One region of the Massilimicrobiota sp. An80 genome, then DNA from elsewhere that is predicted to be linked to it. Evidence: a T-box and tRNA genes for the amino acid it is inferred to sense, from the RefSeq annotation. Region 1 holds a T-box; the other holds one or more tRNA genes.
What was found. The T-box of region 1 lies ahead of serS (serine--tRNA ligase). A T-box ahead of a tRNA ligase gene usually reads a tRNA of that ligase, here a tRNA-Ser.

Region 1 (8,364 bases):
GCTGGATTAGGTTGTATCTTATTAAGAGAAAACTTATTAGCAAGTGGACAGGAATCTTTATGGAATACTATTAATAATGTATTATTCCAAGACATTACAGCTGAAGGTGCTAATAATGCAATTGGGATATTTTATATTGTAGGGCAATTATTTGTAAATGCATTACAATTAATTATTGTTCCAATGGTATTTGTGTCTATTATTTTAGCTATTTGTGTTATTACTGATACAAAGAAGCTAGGAAGAATTTCTTCTAAAACAATAGGAACATTCCTTATAACAACAGTTTGTGCTTTAATATGGGCTGGTATTATTGGTTCAATTGTTTATCATTTAGGAGCATTTAATGCTGTACATGCTGATAACTTAGTGATTCAACAAGGAGCTGTAGGTTCTAATCCATTAAATATCATTGTATCAGTGATTCCTAATAATTTAATTAATGCATTTACAAATAACGGGAATGTTTTAGCAGTTGTTTTCTTAGCAGTAGCGATTGGACTTGCGATGAATCAATTAAAAGATAAAACAAAAACATTAAAGAAATTATTAATTGAATGTAGTGATATTATTTCAGTTTGTTTATCATTTGTAATTACAAAATGTGCACCATATGCAATATTTTGTTTATTAACAAGAACATTTGCAATCTATGGAATTGATTATTTATTACCTGCTTTAGCTTATGTCTTAACAGTTCTATTTGCTTTGTTTGTTTATCTGTTTATAGCTTATCCTATCTATTTAATGGTGATGGGAAAAATCAATCCAAAACCATTTATGCGTAAAATACCAAAAGTTGCTTTATTTGGTTTTTCAACATCATCAAGTGCAGCAACATTACCATTAAATAAAGAAACAACAGTTCATGAATTGGGTGTAAGTGATGAAATAGCTTCATTTGTTTTACCATTAGGAATGACAATCAATATGGATGGTACAGCCATCATGCAAGTTATTGCAGCTATCTTTATTGCAGCAAGTTCTGGTTATGATGTATCTTTAACATCTATGGCAGTCATTGCATTTCTTGCTTTAATTGCATCAGTAGGAACACCTGCTGCACCAGGAGCAGGAGCTGTTATCTTATTTACTATTTTGACTGGTATGGGATATACAAATGATGGGGCATTATTGGCTTATTCATTAATTTTAGCAATCAATAGACCAATTGAAATGCTTGTGACATCATTAAATGTTGTTGGAGATTCGGCAACTTCTGTTATTGTTGGTAAAAAAGAAAATATGTTAGATGAAGATATTTATCATAGTTAAGTAGACTCAAATTGAGTTTACTTTTTTAATTACTGTGTTTGCTTAAAGTAAATGTCAAAAATAAATCTACACTTTCTAGATAATATAGAATCTAATTTTTGATATTGATATAATGCAGATGGAACAGCAATAACGGTAGGTGGTTATGCCTTAGTCGTGGGACGAAGGCACGTGATCCTTCATTGACATAGATATCCATTTAATAAATGGAAATATGAAAGACGGAGGTGATGGACATGACATCTTATGAGATGGTCATGATAATGTTAGGCATACTGACATTTATCATGACAATGATAAGTGTTATAGTGAAATTGCTTCTTATTATTATTGATAAGAGTACAAAAAATAACTACCTCGTGCTTAGGATAAATTGAGATAGTTATTTTTCTCAAACAAATCTAAGGCATAACCGCTTATTGGCTGTTCCTTTTCAATTACATTATAGTTTATGTTATTTTAGAAGTCAATATACAAAGAATGATATTTGCTAAAAGTAAATTTTAAAAATAAAATCATTCTTTCTAAACATTATAGAATACGATATTTATGAATGATATAATGCATATGAGCAACAATAGCGGTAGGTGGTTATGCCTTGGTCGTCTTGATCGAAGGTACGTAATCCTTCGTTAACATAGATATCCATCAATTTGATGGAAATATGAATGGCGGAGGTGATTGACATGACATCTTATGAAATGATCACGATAGTATTAGGAATGCTGACATTCCTTGTGACATTAATAAGTTTGATTGTGAAAATGCTTCTTATTATTATTGATAAGAGCATAAAAAAATAACTACCTCTGTCTCTGGAAAAGTTGAGGTAGTTATTCTTACTTCACAAAATCCAAGGCATAACCGTTTATCGGTTGCTCTTTTTACATTTTCATTATAGTTTATGCATTTTTAATTGTCAATATACTGATTCATTTGTTTGTAATTATTAAAAATGATATAATTTTTTATAAGAAACAGAGGTGTTATGAGGATGACTTGTTTGATTAGAAAATGGAAAAGAGAAGATGCTCAAGATTTACAACAATCTATTAATGATTTAAGAGTTTTAAATAATTTAACAGATCGTATACCTTACCCATATCATTTACAGGATGCCTATGATTATATAGATGCTATGTTATCTGCTGATGAAAATGAAATCTTTGCTTTTGCGATTGAATATGAAGGACATGTTGTTGGCAGTATTTCTGTTTTAAGACAAGATGATATTTATCGTAGAAGTGCAGAATTAGGATATTATTTAGGATATTCTTATTGGGGAAAAGGTATTATGAGTGAAGCTGTGAAACAGACATGTCAATATGTTTTTGAACATAGTGATATAGAGAGAATTTTTGCGGCTCCTTTTGATTATAACCCAGCCTCACAAAGAGTCTTAGAAAAATGTGGTTTTGAACGAGAAGGTATTTTACGTAAGAACGGCTTTAAAAATGGTGAGTTTCATGACATGATAATGTATTCTTTGATTAAATAATTATTGAAATTATCAAGTCTTATGCTATAATCAGTATATCAAATCGTTGCATTGGATAAGTAAATGTGAAATCATGATAGAGAGCTGATGGTTGGTGTAAATCAGTATGAGGAAACATTGAAATCTACCAATAAGAGAAGCTAATCACTTCCGGTTGAACCGTTATCTCATAAAAGTTATCAGTTTGATAAGAAATAGGGTGGCACCACGATAAATTCGTCCCTTGTGAAAGGTGCTTTTTATTTTATTGAAAAAGGAGAAATGAAAAATGATTGATATTGCTATACTAAGAGAAAATCCAGAAGCTGTAAAAGAAAATATGCGAAAGAAATTTCAGCATGATCGTTTACATTTAGTTGATGAAGCTTTTGAATTAGATAAAGAATATCGTGAAGCTCTGACAAAAGCAAGTGAACTTCGAGCTATGCGTAATTCATTATCTAAAGAAATTGGACAATTTATGCGTGAAGGGAAAAAAGATTTAGCTGAAGAAAATAAAAGAAAAGTCAGTGAAATGGCTGATACTTTAAAAGAATTAGAAGCAAAAGAAGTTGAATTAGGTCCAAAATTAAAAGAAGTGATGATGAAAATTCCTAACTTTATTGATGATAGTGTACCTATTGGAAAAGATGACAGTGAAAACGTTGAAATTCAAAAATATGGAGATCCTGTTGTTCCTGATTATGAAATTCCATATCATGCTGATATTATTACAAAATTAAATGGTTTAGATAAAGAAGCAAGTGGAAGAACAAGTGGTAATGGTTTCTATTATTTGATGGGTGATATTGCTAGACTTTCTTCAGCCATGTTATCTTATGCCAGAGATTTTATGATTGATAAAGGATTTACTTATTGTATTCCTCCATTTATGATTAGAAGTGATGTTGTGACTGGTGTTATGTCATTTGAAGAAATGGATGCTATGATGTATAAAATTGAAGGTGAAGATTTATATCTCATTGGAACAAGTGAACATAGTATGATTGGTAAATTTAAAGATCAGATTGTTAAAGAAGAAGAATTACCAATTACATTAACTTCATATTCACCATGTTTTAGAAAAGAAGTTGGTGCTCATGGTATTGAAGAACGTGGTATTTATCGTGTACATCAATTTGAAAAACAGGAAATGGTTGTTTTATGTAAACCAGAAGAAGCTATGGAATGGTATGATAAAATGTGGTCATATACTGTTGAATTATTTAGAAGTTTAGATATTCCTGTAAGAACACTAGAATGTTGTAGTGGAGATTTAGCTGATTTAAAAGTTAAATCTTGTGATGTAGAAGCATGGTCACCTAGACAGAAGAAATATTTTGAAGTCGGATCTTGTTCTACATTAGGAGATGCGCAAGCTAGACGTTTAGGTATTCGTACAAAAGGTGAAAGAGGAACATATTATGTTGCAACTCTTAACAATACTGTTCTAGCAAGTACACGTGCATTAATTGCATTTATTGAAAACAATTATAATGAAGATGGAAGTATTTCTATTCCTGAAGTCTTAAGACCATATATGGGTGGAAAAGAAAGAATTGGTTAAGATTCAAAAATGACAGGGTGTCCTGGATAAAAATCCGGGGCATTTTTTTATTTTATAAAGATATAAAAAAGCTGCAAAGATGCAGCTTAGATCTTATATAAGCTGATGTAAAAGGCAATAGTGATAAATACCATCATCACATACATGACCGCATATATCATCAGCAATCTCTTTCACTTGTGATGAAGCATTTCCCATTGCAACACCTGTCCCTACTGTTTGTAACATTTCTATATCATTATTTCCATCACCAAAAGCGAGAGCTTGTGATGCATCTAATTGATAATAGTCAAGAATTTTTTGAATACCAATACCTTTACCACTTTGAGCAGGAATAATATCAACTGCTCTATCCCACCATGCTGTAATTTTAGCATTTTCTACATTGTCCATAAGAATTGAATAATCTTTTTCTCTACAACCAACCATTATTTGATAAACTTCATCTTTAGCGACTTCATTAAAATCATCAGCAACTTCTACTTTCATTTTGGCAAAGTCAAAATATTGTACCAAATCATCATCTTTTCCATTGCTGGCAATTCTGTTTTTTGTAGCAATGGATAATGGTCTATGTAGTTTTTTGGCATTTTGAATAATTTGTTGAACATCATAAGATGGAATAGGGAAGTTTGAAATATCTTGATCCTTTGTAAAACAATAAGAACCATTAAAAGTTAAGAAAGCATCAAATTCAATCCCATCAAAATGTGGTAAACTCATGGGTGTTCGACCAGTTGCTAAACAGATTCTGATTTGATTTTCTTTTAATCTTTTTAATGTTTCAAGCATTTTTTGAGATATTTGTTTTTTATTCATATCAATAAGTGTTCCATCAATATCAAAAAAAATGATTTTTATTGTTTTCATATAAATCTCCTTTATATTGAGTGATATATATTATTGTATAATTTTTAAGTTTATATATAAAGATAAATAATGATTTTGTTTGAATATTCGTACATATCAAATTTATATTCAAGACAGTCATAAAGATATCATTTAGATAATTTTGGTGTTTAGAAGGTTATTTAATATTGAGAAGAATATGAAATAACAGTATCCTTTTTAAAACTATCGTAGTGATTTAAAACATTAACAATAGAACATGAATTATTTAACTTATCATCAAAAGTTGAAGTTTTATAAAGGAAAAGATGGATTTATTGGGAAATAGAATTTTTTATTGATTTGTATAAGAAATATGCTATAATAGATTTTGCCATTACAATAGGCGGCTTCGAACCATGTCAGGACCGGAAGGTAGCAGCATTAAGAATGTCCGTTTATGTGTAGTGGCTTTTTTTCTAAGGAGTGAGATTATGAGTGATGAAGAATATATGAAAATAGCTTATCAGCAAGCTTGTTTAGCAAGAGGCATTGATGAAGTGCCTATTGGAGCTATTATTGTCAAAGATGGTGAGATTATCGCAAAGGCTTATAATCAAAAAGAATCTACCCATGATGTAACGGCACATGCTGAAATGATTGCAATTAGAGAAGCTTGTCAAAAATTAGGCAATTGGCATTTAGATGGCTGTACATTATATTCAACATTAGAGCCATGTATTATGTGCAGTGGAGCTATTATTCAAAGTCGTATAGAAAAAGTTGTTTTTGCTGCTAAAGGACAACGATGGCATGGATTATCAACTTTTTTAGCAAATCATGAGTTTAATCATCAGCCTCAAGTGATTTCAGGAATCTTAGAAAAACAATGCTGTTTATTATTGTCCCAATATTTTAAAGGAAAAAGAAATCATTAATGCAGATTTTTTATCTTAAGCATATGTTTTGATATTATCTTATAGACTTTCATCATTTATCCATATCAATATGATATACTATATTTAGAGGTGAGATATATGGATCAAAAGATGTTAACGAAACAAATGAATTATGAAAAATTCTTGTCTGAAGTTATCAAATGGGTTTTCTTTGGCGTAGGCATAACGGCTATAACTTCCATATTAGTGATTTTTTCTGGGATTATCTATGCTTTAATACCTTTTTATTTTCCAGTTTTAATAATTTCAGTTATTATTGAAATCGCATTTGTATGGATATTAAATAAAAAGATAGACAAACCTATAGATGAATTATCATTTTCATCTGTGAAAAGATTTTTTATCTTATATTCAATTGTTAATGGTGTTATTTTTTCATTTATATTAGCATCAGTTTCTATTTATATAACAGCTTTAGCATTTGCTTTAACATGTGCTTATTTTGGTTTGTTATATACCATTACAAAATATACGACTTCAAGTTTTTCAAATATCGCTAAAGTCTGTATATCAGTATTACCAGTCATGATTATTGGTTATATCATTTTATTGTTTATTCAGGCACCAATGCTTTATTATATTATTGTTTTTTTAGATTTATTAATTTTTACAGGTATTACTTTATATGATTTCAAGATGATTTCGACAATGTATGAACAATCGTCAGAAGAATACCAAAAAGGATTAATATTGTTTTGTGCTTTTGAACTGTATTTGGATTTTGTTAATATCTTTATTGATATTTTAATGTTAATCATGGATAATAATTAGATATCGAAAGATATCTTTTTTTATGTTATAATGTGACAAGACAAGGAGTTGATAGAGGTGGCATATAAGACATTATATCGTGTTTATCGTCCGCAAAAGTTTGAAGATGTTGCTGGACAAGAACATATTATTACAACTTTAAAACATGCTGTTGATGAAAATAAAATTGCTCATGCTTATTTATTCTGTGGTCCACGAGGAACTGGAAAAACAACAATTGCTAAATTACTAGCAAAAGCTGTTAATTGTACAGGTTCTCCTAAACCATGTGATCAATGTGAGAATTGTCAACAGATAACTTTAGGTACGCATCCAGACGTTATTGAAATTGATGCTGCCAGCAATAATGGTGTTGATGAAGTGAGAAATCTTATTGAAAAGGTCAAATACGCACCAACACAAGGAAAATATAAAGTTTATATTATTGATGAATTTCATATGATGTCACCAGGTGCTTCAAATGCTTTATTAAAAACATTAGAAGAACCTCCAACTCATGTTATATTTATTTTTGCAACAACAGAACCACACAAAATATTACCGACAATTATTTCTCGATGCCAAAGATTTGATTTCACTAAATTAAGCATTCAAGATATTGTTCATCGTATGAAAGATATTATTAATGAGGAACATTATGAATGTGATGATGAGGCATTGGAATTGATTGCAAAACTGGCTGATGGTGGAATGCGTGATGCATTGTCTATTTTAGAACAATGTCTTGCTTATAATGATCAACATTTAACTGTAAAAGATGTGAATCAGATATATGGAATTGTTTCTTTAGAAAATAAGATTGATTTTATAAAAACAATTCTTTCTAAAGATATGAAAAAAGCTTTATCATTATTAGATGATATGAAAATGAATGGAACAGATATTAAAAGATTAACATTAGATTTAGTTGATATTTTAAAAGATGTTGTTATTTATCGTAATACACATGATGAATCTATTTTATTTGTTTTATCTAAATATTACTTAGATTTAATTGTACCGTATATGGGTTGTGAAGAAGCATTAGATTTTATTGATATTTTAATGGATGCCAGTGAAAAATATGCGAAAGTAATCAATCCTTCCGTTTATTTTGAATTAGCTATTTTAAAAATGTGTAATCAAATAAAAGATGAAAAAGTTATTCATATGGAAACTGTAAAAGTACCTGAACAGCCTATTCAACAACTTAAACAAAGTGATGTGATTATAGAGGACCATCATGATGTTGAAGAAGATCATCATGATGTGATAGAAGAGCCTGTTCAAGAAGAGATTATTGATGAAAGCATTGATGATTCATCTTTAGAAAGTCATGAAAATGATGATATTCCCACTTTTGAATTTGAACAAAAACAGGATATTGAGCCAACTGTTGATGATGAAATTCAGGTAGATGAAGCTGATATTATGAATATCCTTGTTCAAGCCAAAAGAACAATATTGGAAAGTATTCAAGAAAGATGGCCAATTATTAAAAGATATTT
Region 2 (8,364 bases), on a different contig from region 1:
TTGTTGTGATTGGATTGATTGTTTTATTTAAGAAAAAGAAATTTTTATAACATGTCTAAAAAAACTTGATAAAAGATTTGTAAAGCTTCTTTTAAATCATGACTATCAATTCTTGCTAGACTTAAACGAATCGAAGGATGAAAATGGGAAGGATCATAAAAACATCTTTCATTACGGGCAATTTTGATATGTTTTTGTTGGAGTCTGGTTTGAAATAAATCAAGATTGATATCAACAAGACATTGAATGGTTAAATAGTAACCAGAATAGCTGGAAATCACTTGAATCAGTTGTGAATCCCAGTTTTGAGTGACTTTTTTGATAATCTGATAATCTTTTTTTAAATGATTTTGTAGTTGCTGAGTTTGTTTTTTATAAAGTGAGCTTTTAATGTAGGATTCTAAAGTGGCTTGAGAAATTAATGATGGTAATTGATAAGAATAATAGTAGGATTGATGACTCAATTTTTCAAATGTGTTTTTAAAGTCTTTATGAATAATCGCAGCACCAATACGTAAATAAGGAATTGTTTTTGAAAAGCTTGTTAGATAAATACAGTTTTGTCCTTCCATATAATAATAGAGTGGTAAATAATGTGATGTTGATGAACAATGCCCAAAGTAATCATCTTCAATAATATAGACGTTATACTTTAAAGCCAGTTGCGCAATTTTTTGACGCATAGAGGTAGAATAAGTTGTTCCTAAAGGGTTGTGATTACGTGGAATGGTATAAAAGAATTTAATGTCATAATGTTGAAAGAGATATTGTAATTGAGTTAAATCAATACCATTTTCATCACGGGTAATTGTCAAAACAGGCAATGATTGAGATTTTAAAAATTGAACATAATAACTATATGTTGGTTCTTCAATCAGAATATATGTATGCTGATTAGGAAAATCAATAGCCGATAAAAAAGATAACATTTGTGTGACACCTTGAATCAGATAGATAGAACTTTCTTGAGTATAAATGCCCATGTCAAAAAAGAAGTCGGCTAAAGTCTGGCGTAAAGATTGAACACCTTGTAAAGACAGGTTCAATGAAGATTCTCTATATTCTTCAATAGCTAAAGATAAGCAATGTTTGGCATCTTCTAAAGATGTTGCTTTGATTGCAGGATTCCCTGTTTCTAGTGAAAATTCTTTTGTGTTGGATATTGGTAAGATAGGGGAACCGAGTACATAATAGCCACTTTGTGCTTTGGCATAAATCAAATGTTGATGAATTAATAATTGATAAGCCTTGATCACTGTTTCTTTACTACATCCTTGTTTTTTAGCCATAGTTCCAATCGAAGGCAGACGTTCTCCCTGTTTATAAATCTGTTGCATGATATCTTGTTCTAATGATTGAGCTAAACGTTCATATTTGGTCATATTGATCAACTCCTTAAAGATAGTATATCACATTCTAAACTATACCGGTATAGTTAACAATTCATTGTATTGCTTTTTTGAATAATTATTTTATAATGAAATCATCAAGAAGAAAGAGGTACTCAAAATGAATAAAGATGGTGTTAAAATTGTAACAATTGGTGGAGGAAGCAGTTATACTCCAGAATTAGTAGAAGGATTTATTAAAAGATATGATCATTTACCAGTTAGAGAATTATGGTTAGTGGATATTGAAGCAGGACGTGAAAAATTAGAAACAGTAGGCGCGTTGGCAAAGCGTATGGTTAAAAAAGCAGGCTTACCAATGAAAGTCATTTTAAGTTATGATCGTCGTGAAGCTTTGAAAGATGCAGACTTTGTCACAACACAAATGCGTATTGGACGTTTACCAGCGCGTGTATTAGATGAAAGAATTCCATTAAGCCATGGTTTAATTGGACAAGAAACAAATGGAGCTGGAGGAATGTTCAAAGCTTTCCGTACAATTCCTGTGATTTTAGATATTGTTAAAGATATTGAAGAGTTATGTCCAAATGCATGGTTAATCAACTTTACAAATCCAGCTGGAATGGTGACTGAAGCTATTTTACGCTATACAAACTTTAAAAAAGCCATTGGACTTTGTAATGTTCCAGTGAATATGGTTGCTGGTTTTGCAAAAATGTTAAATGTTGATGAAAGTCAAGTGACAATGGAAGTTCAAGGGGTTAACCACTTTATTTTTACAACTGATGTTTTTGTTGATGGGGTTTCACGTTTTGATGAATTATTGCATAAATATGCATATTTGAAACCTGAAGATACAATTCAAATGAAAAACTTCGTATCTTTACCATACTCTCCATCATTTATCAAAGGATTAAAAGCCATTCCTTGTCCATATCATAATTACTATTTCTTTACAAAAGAACAATTAGAAGAAGAATTAGAACAATTGAAAACAGGAACAGTTCGTGGAGAAGTTGTCAGCAAGACTGAAGAAGAATTATTTGAATTATATAGTCATGAAGAACTTCAGGAAAAACCAGAACAATTAGCAATGCGTGGAGGTGCTAAATATTCTGATGCAGCATGTAATTTAATTGCTTCTATCTATACAAATAAAGGTGATATTCAATATGTAGATGTCAGAAACAATGGCGCTATTGCTGATTTACCAATGGATAGTGCAGTAGAAGTGGCTTGTCGTATTACTGCAGATGGTCCACAACCTATCGCAACAGGAGATTTAAGATTACCAATTAGTGGATATGTTCATATGATGAAAACATTTGAACGTTTAGTTATTGAAGCAGCCATCAAAGGTGATCGTGATTTAGCAGTGACAGCTTTAAATATGAATCCATTATGTCCAAGTGATGAAATTGCTAATATTGTGATTGATGAATTATTAGAAGCACATAAAGATTATTTACCACAATTCTTTAATAAATAGAGTTAGTTCGCTAACTCTTTTTTGTATAAAGTTTTTTCATTTTAGTATTGAAATCTTTAAAAAGGTATGTTATTATAGTTAGGCAACTGAAGGAGACATACTCAAGAGGCTGAAGAGGCGCCCCTGCTAAGGGTGTAGGTCGGGAAACTGGCGCGAGGGTTCAAATCCCTCTGTCTCCGCCATTTATGTAAACCCTTGGCAGTTGTTATATTGGTCTGGTAGTTCAGTTGGTTAGAATGCCGCCCTGTCACGGCGGAGGTCGCGGGTTCGAGCCCCGTCCAGACCGCCAATATAAAATGATAACTATTCCATCATGGAATAGTTTTTTTTGTTTATAAAAGAAAAAAGTGGCTTTACCACTTTATCATTGATGATCTTTTTGATAGGCATACATAATCGCAATGACTGTTTTTGCATCAACGATTTCACCATCTAATACTTTTTGATAAGCTTCATCAATATCCATCTTGATAATATCAATAAACTCATCATCATCACCAGCTAAAGCATCATTGACTTCTTCAAAATCAATTGCTTCATAAAGATAAAGCCATTCGCTTGTATAGCCTGGAGAAGGTAAAACTTTCATAATAAATTTCATGTCACGAGCACGATTATTTGTTTCTTCTTCTAATTCACGAAAGGCACAATCTTGTGGATCTTCATCTTTTTCTAACTTTCCAGCAGGCACTTCAATAGTTTGAATACGATTAGGATATCTAAATTGTTTCACAAGAATGATTTGATGATCTTTAACAGCTAAGATACAAACACCACCATGATGATAAACAACTTCACGATAGGCATGTTCACCATTTTCTAATTCGACTTCTTCTCTTGTGACTTGCATAATTTTACCATCATAAATAAGTGTTCTTTGAATCTCTTTTTCCATGATTTTTCACCTCCTCCATATTATAACATAAAATAGAAAAAGAAAGTATGCGGGGGAGCATACTTTCTTCTATCTCTATTATTTACACGTTAGGGTGATAATAGGGGGGGTATGTTTAAGTGACAACCACTTAACATAAATAATTATAACAGAGTTTTAAGAGATGTAAAGGCTTTCAAATAAAAATGTGTATTTTTTTAAGAAATTTTGATAGAATGAAAATGGTGATGAAATGAAAACTTTAATGATAGATGAAAATTATGAAAACCAAAGAATAGATAAATATTTAAAGAAATTATTGTGTCAGGCACCGCCACAGCTGATTTATAAAATGTTAAGAAAAAAAGATGTGAAAGTTAATGGTGTCAGGGTGAAAGAAAACTATATTTTAAAAAAAGGGGATCAGGTAGAATTATTTTTATATGAAGATCGCTTTTTAGAGCTTACAAAACCTCAAAGTATCTTTGATTTACCAATTACTTTTGATGTTTTATATGAAGATGACAATGTATTGATTGTCAATAAACCAGCTGGCTTGCTGGTTCATGAAGATATTCATGAAGATGTCAATACATTATCAAATCAGGTTTTAACTTATTTACATCAAAAAGGAGAATATGATCCTCAACAGACATTAGGATTTACTCCTGGACCAGTCCATCGTCTCGACCGCAATACCAGTGGCATTGTCATTTTTGGAAAAACGATGCGTGCTTTGCAGGATTTAAATGAGATGATGAAAAAACGTCATTGCATTGACAAGACATATCTGACAATCTGTAAAGGCTATATGCCTAGTGGTGAGTTGATTGGATATATGAAAAAAGATAGCGATCGCTCACTTGCAAGAATGGTATCACCTTCAACTGAAGGGGCTTTAAAGATGCATACGCTTGTTGAAAACATTAAATCTAATCAAAAATATTCTTTATTGAAAGTTAAAATCATTACAGGAAGAACCCATCAGATTCGTCTGCATTTATCAAGTGTTGGACATCCAGTGATTGGAGATAGTAAATATGGAGATTTTGAATTGAATCGTTATTTGAAAAAGACTTATCATTTTCAAAATCAATTTTTACATGCCTATTCCATCTGTTTTGTTAAACCGATAGGTTCTTTAAAATACTTACAGGATCATGTCATAACATGTCCATTACCACAAAACTTAGAAGTTTTGAAAAATGCATTGTTTCATGAAAAGAATCTATGAAAACAGTTGATTTTATTGTATAATAAATATAAATCAAGGAAGGAGAACTAAGATGAAATATTATATTGGGATTGATTTAGGTGGAACAAACGTACGTACTCTTTTGGTTGATGAAAATGGACAATCATATAGTGAAGTCAAAGATGCAACAGAAAGAGAAAATGGACCAGATTATGTTTGTTCAAAAATTATAAGACAAATTGAAAGTTTAGATTATTCAATTTGTGGTGGTATCAATAATGTTCAGGGGATTGGAATTGGTGTTCCTGGACCTGTAGATACTGAACGTGGTGTCATGATTATGGCAACAAATTTACCTGGATTTGAAAATTATCCTATTTGTGAAAAGCTTTCAAGTCGTTTTAACTTACCTGTATTTATTGATAATGATGCTAATGTTGCTGGATTAGCAGAAGCTTTATTAGGTGCTGGTAAAGGAAAACCAACATGTTATTATGTGACAATTTCAACTGGAATTGGTGGAGCTTTTGTTGTGAATGGTCAACTTGTTTCTGGTGGAAGAGGACATGCTGGAGAAGTTGGAAATATTATTGTGAAAAACAACGGATATAAATTCGGAGGTTTAAACCCTGGAGCTGTAGAAGGTGAAGCTAGTGGTACAGCTATTACACGTAAAGGAAAAGAAATCTTAGGTGAAGATCGTGTCAATCATGCTGGAGATGTTTTCAGATTAGCTGATGAAGGTGATATCAAAGCAAAAGGTATCGTTGATGAATGTGTCAGTGAACTTGCTACTATGTTAGCAGATATTGCTCATACTGTTGATCCACATTGTTTTGTATTAGGTGGAGGGGTTATGAAATCTAAAAAATACTTCTATGATCAACTTGTTGAACAATTCAATGCGAAAATTCATATTGGTATGAGAGGACATATCCCTATTTTAGAAAGAGAATTAGAAGATTGTGGTGCTATTGGTGCAGCCATGCTTCCAATGTCAAAATTAAAATAATGGTAATATGACAACTGATATAGAGTGAGATGCTCTTTATCAGTTTTATTTTTATATGAGTATTCCATTATTTTTACTTTATAATTGTTGAAGAAAATGATAGAATATGCAAGAAGGAGGCGTCTATGAAACAAAGAGTTGTATTAGGTTTAAGTGGTGGTGTAGATAGTGCAGTTGCAGCTTATGTTTTAAAGCAACAAGGTTATGAAGTTATTGGCGTTTTTATGCGTAACTGGGATTCATCATTAAATAATGATATTTTAGGAAATCCGACAAATGACGATGATATCTGTCCACAGGAAAAAGATTATAATGATGCAAAAAAAGTCGCTGAGCATTTAGGAATAGAATTAAGACGTGTTGATTTTATTAAGGAATATTGGGATCATGTTTTTACATATTTTTTAGAAGAATATGCTAAAGGGAGAACGCCTAATCCTGATATTTTATGCAATAAACATATTAAATTTAAAGCTTTTTTAGATTATGCCAAATCTATTGAGGCCGATTATATTGCGACAGGACATTATGCACGTGTGGAACATCATGATGGACAAGATTCTATTATGTTAAGAGGAATTGATTCTAATAAAGATCAGACATACTTTTTATGTCAGTTAAATCAATCTCAACTACAGTCTTCATTATTTCCAATTGGAAATATGACCAAACCAGAAGTCAGACAATTGGCGGAAGATTTAAATTTGCCAGTGGCTCATAAAAAAGACAGTACAGGAATCTGTTTTATTGGAGAAAGAGATTTTAGAGAGTTCTTGAAAAATTATATTCCAGCCAAAGCTGGAAAGATGATAGATATTGAAACTGGTCAAGTTGTCGGTGAACATCAAGGCATTATGTATTATACAATTGGACAACGTAAAGGTTTAGGTATTGGTGGTCCAGGTGATGCCTGGTTTGTTGTGGGTAAAAAGTATGATGATAATATTTTATATGTGTGCCAAGGTGATCAGAATCAATGGTTAATGAGCGAAGGTGCTTTAATTACGGATGTCAATTGGATCGGTAGTCAAAAACCATCGGGAGAATATGATTGCACAGCCAAATTTAGATATCGTCAAAAAGATAATGAAGTTTCGATTCATTTTGTTGATGAAACAACACTTTATGTGACATTCAAACAACCTGTCAAAGCTGTAACGCCTGGTCAGGAAGCAGTCTTTTATCAGGGTGATGTCTGTCTTGGTGGAGGAACGATTGATAAAGTGTATAAAGATGATAAGGAGATTACATACTTATAATGTTAGAATACACGGGAATTATTAAACGTATTAGGTTTTATAGTGAGGATACAAAGTTTATTGTCTGTCTGATTGATAGTGAACAGGAAGATAAACCAATTCTGGCAACGGGTTATATGAGTTATGTAAATCTACAGGATAAATATCATTTTCAGGGTGATTATGTGATTCATCCTAAATATGGGAAACAATTTCAGATTCAATCTTATGAGATTGTTTTAGCGAATGAGGAAAGTGAAATCATTCGCTATTTATCTAGTCCTTTATTTAAAGGGATTGGTGAAAAACAGGCCAGTGCTATTGTGGAAGCTTTGGGTCAAGATGCATTAAGTAAGATTAAAGAAGATAAGCATGTTTTAGATCATGTTCGTGGTATGAATGAAACCAAACGTGAAACGATTGCGAGTGTGTTAAATTCCCAGGATTTCGATCAGGAAGTTTTGATGTTTTTCATGGGACATGGTATTTCAACACGTCATCTGGCTTTAATTCAAGCTGTCTATCAGGAAAAAACATTGGATATCTTACAGAATAATCCTTATCAGTTAATTGATGATATTGATGGAATTGGTTTTAAAACAGCAGATGATCTGGCATTGAAAATAGGTGTTGATCAACATGATCATCATCGTATTCAGGCAGCTATTGTTTATGCTTTAAAAGAAGCCTGTTTTCAAGATGGAAGTACATATCATAACTTTGAGGCTATCGTGAAAAGATTTCATCGCTATATTCCTCAAATTGATGATGAAAGTTTTGAAACAGCTTTGCAGGATGTTCTTGAACAACGTAAAATTATTCAGGAAGATGATCGTTATTATCCTTATGATTTATATCAAAGTGAAATACAAATATCAAAAATCTTTCAAAAATGGCTTCATGCGCCTTTGTATGAATATGATCAGCAGGAAATTGATACCATTATTGCAGATTTAGAAACAGAGTTATCTATTCAATATGATCATTTTCAAAAAGAAGCGATGACACTCTTTTTAAAACAGTCAGCTATGATTATTACAGGTGGGCCAGGAACTGGAAAAACAACGATTGTCAATGCTATGATTAAAATCTATCAGCGTTTAAATCCTGATCAAAAATTAGCTGTTGTTGCACCAACTGGTAGAGCAGCTAAACGTTTGACTGAAGTGACAGGAGTGGAAGCTTGTACCATTCATCGTTTATTAAA

Region 2: it encodes a tRNA-Ser, which carries the amino acid that the T-box ahead of serS (serine--tRNA ligase) is inferred to sense. The anticodon was not compared.

The regions. Positions count from the first base shown of each region.
Region 1 covers NZ_NFHI01000006.1:46,248-54,611, reverse strand. Annotated here, with positions in the region: gene B5G32_RS03005 (dicarboxylate/amino acid:cation symporter) at 1-1,275, shown strand, start outside; gene B5G32_RS03000 (GNAT family N-acetyltransferase) at 2,279-2,773, shown strand; T-box leader at 2,811-3,000, shown strand; gene serS (serine--tRNA ligase) at 3,042-4,319, shown strand; gene B5G32_RS02990 (Cof-type HAD-IIB family hydrolase) at 4,413-5,189, opposite strand; RNA gene ffs (signal recognition particle sRNA small type) at 5,538-5,625, shown strand; gene B5G32_RS02980 (nucleoside deaminase) at 5,642-6,085, shown strand; gene B5G32_RS02975 (Bax inhibitor-1 family protein) at 6,185-6,877, shown strand; gene dnaX (DNA polymerase III subunit gamma/tau) at 6,935-8,364, shown strand, end outside.
Region 2 covers NZ_NFHI01000005.1:72,171-80,534, forward strand. Annotated here, with positions in the region: gene B5G32_RS02625 (magnesium transporter CorA family protein) at 1-50, shown strand, start outside; gene B5G32_RS02630 (aminotransferase-like domain-containing protein) at 45-1,382, opposite strand; gene B5G32_RS02635 (6-phospho-beta-glucosidase) at 1,510-2,838, shown strand; tRNA gene B5G32_RS02640 (tRNA-Ser) at 2,930-3,020, shown strand; tRNA gene B5G32_RS02645 (tRNA-Asp) at 3,051-3,127, shown strand; gene B5G32_RS02650 (NUDIX hydrolase) at 3,203-3,733, opposite strand; gene B5G32_RS02655 (RluA family pseudouridine synthase) at 3,966-4,946, shown strand; gene B5G32_RS02660 (ROK family protein) at 4,999-5,919, shown strand; gene mnmA (tRNA 2-thiouridine(34) synthase MnmA) at 6,045-7,178, shown strand; gene recD2 (SF1B family DNA helicase RecD2) at 7,178-8,364, shown strand, end outside.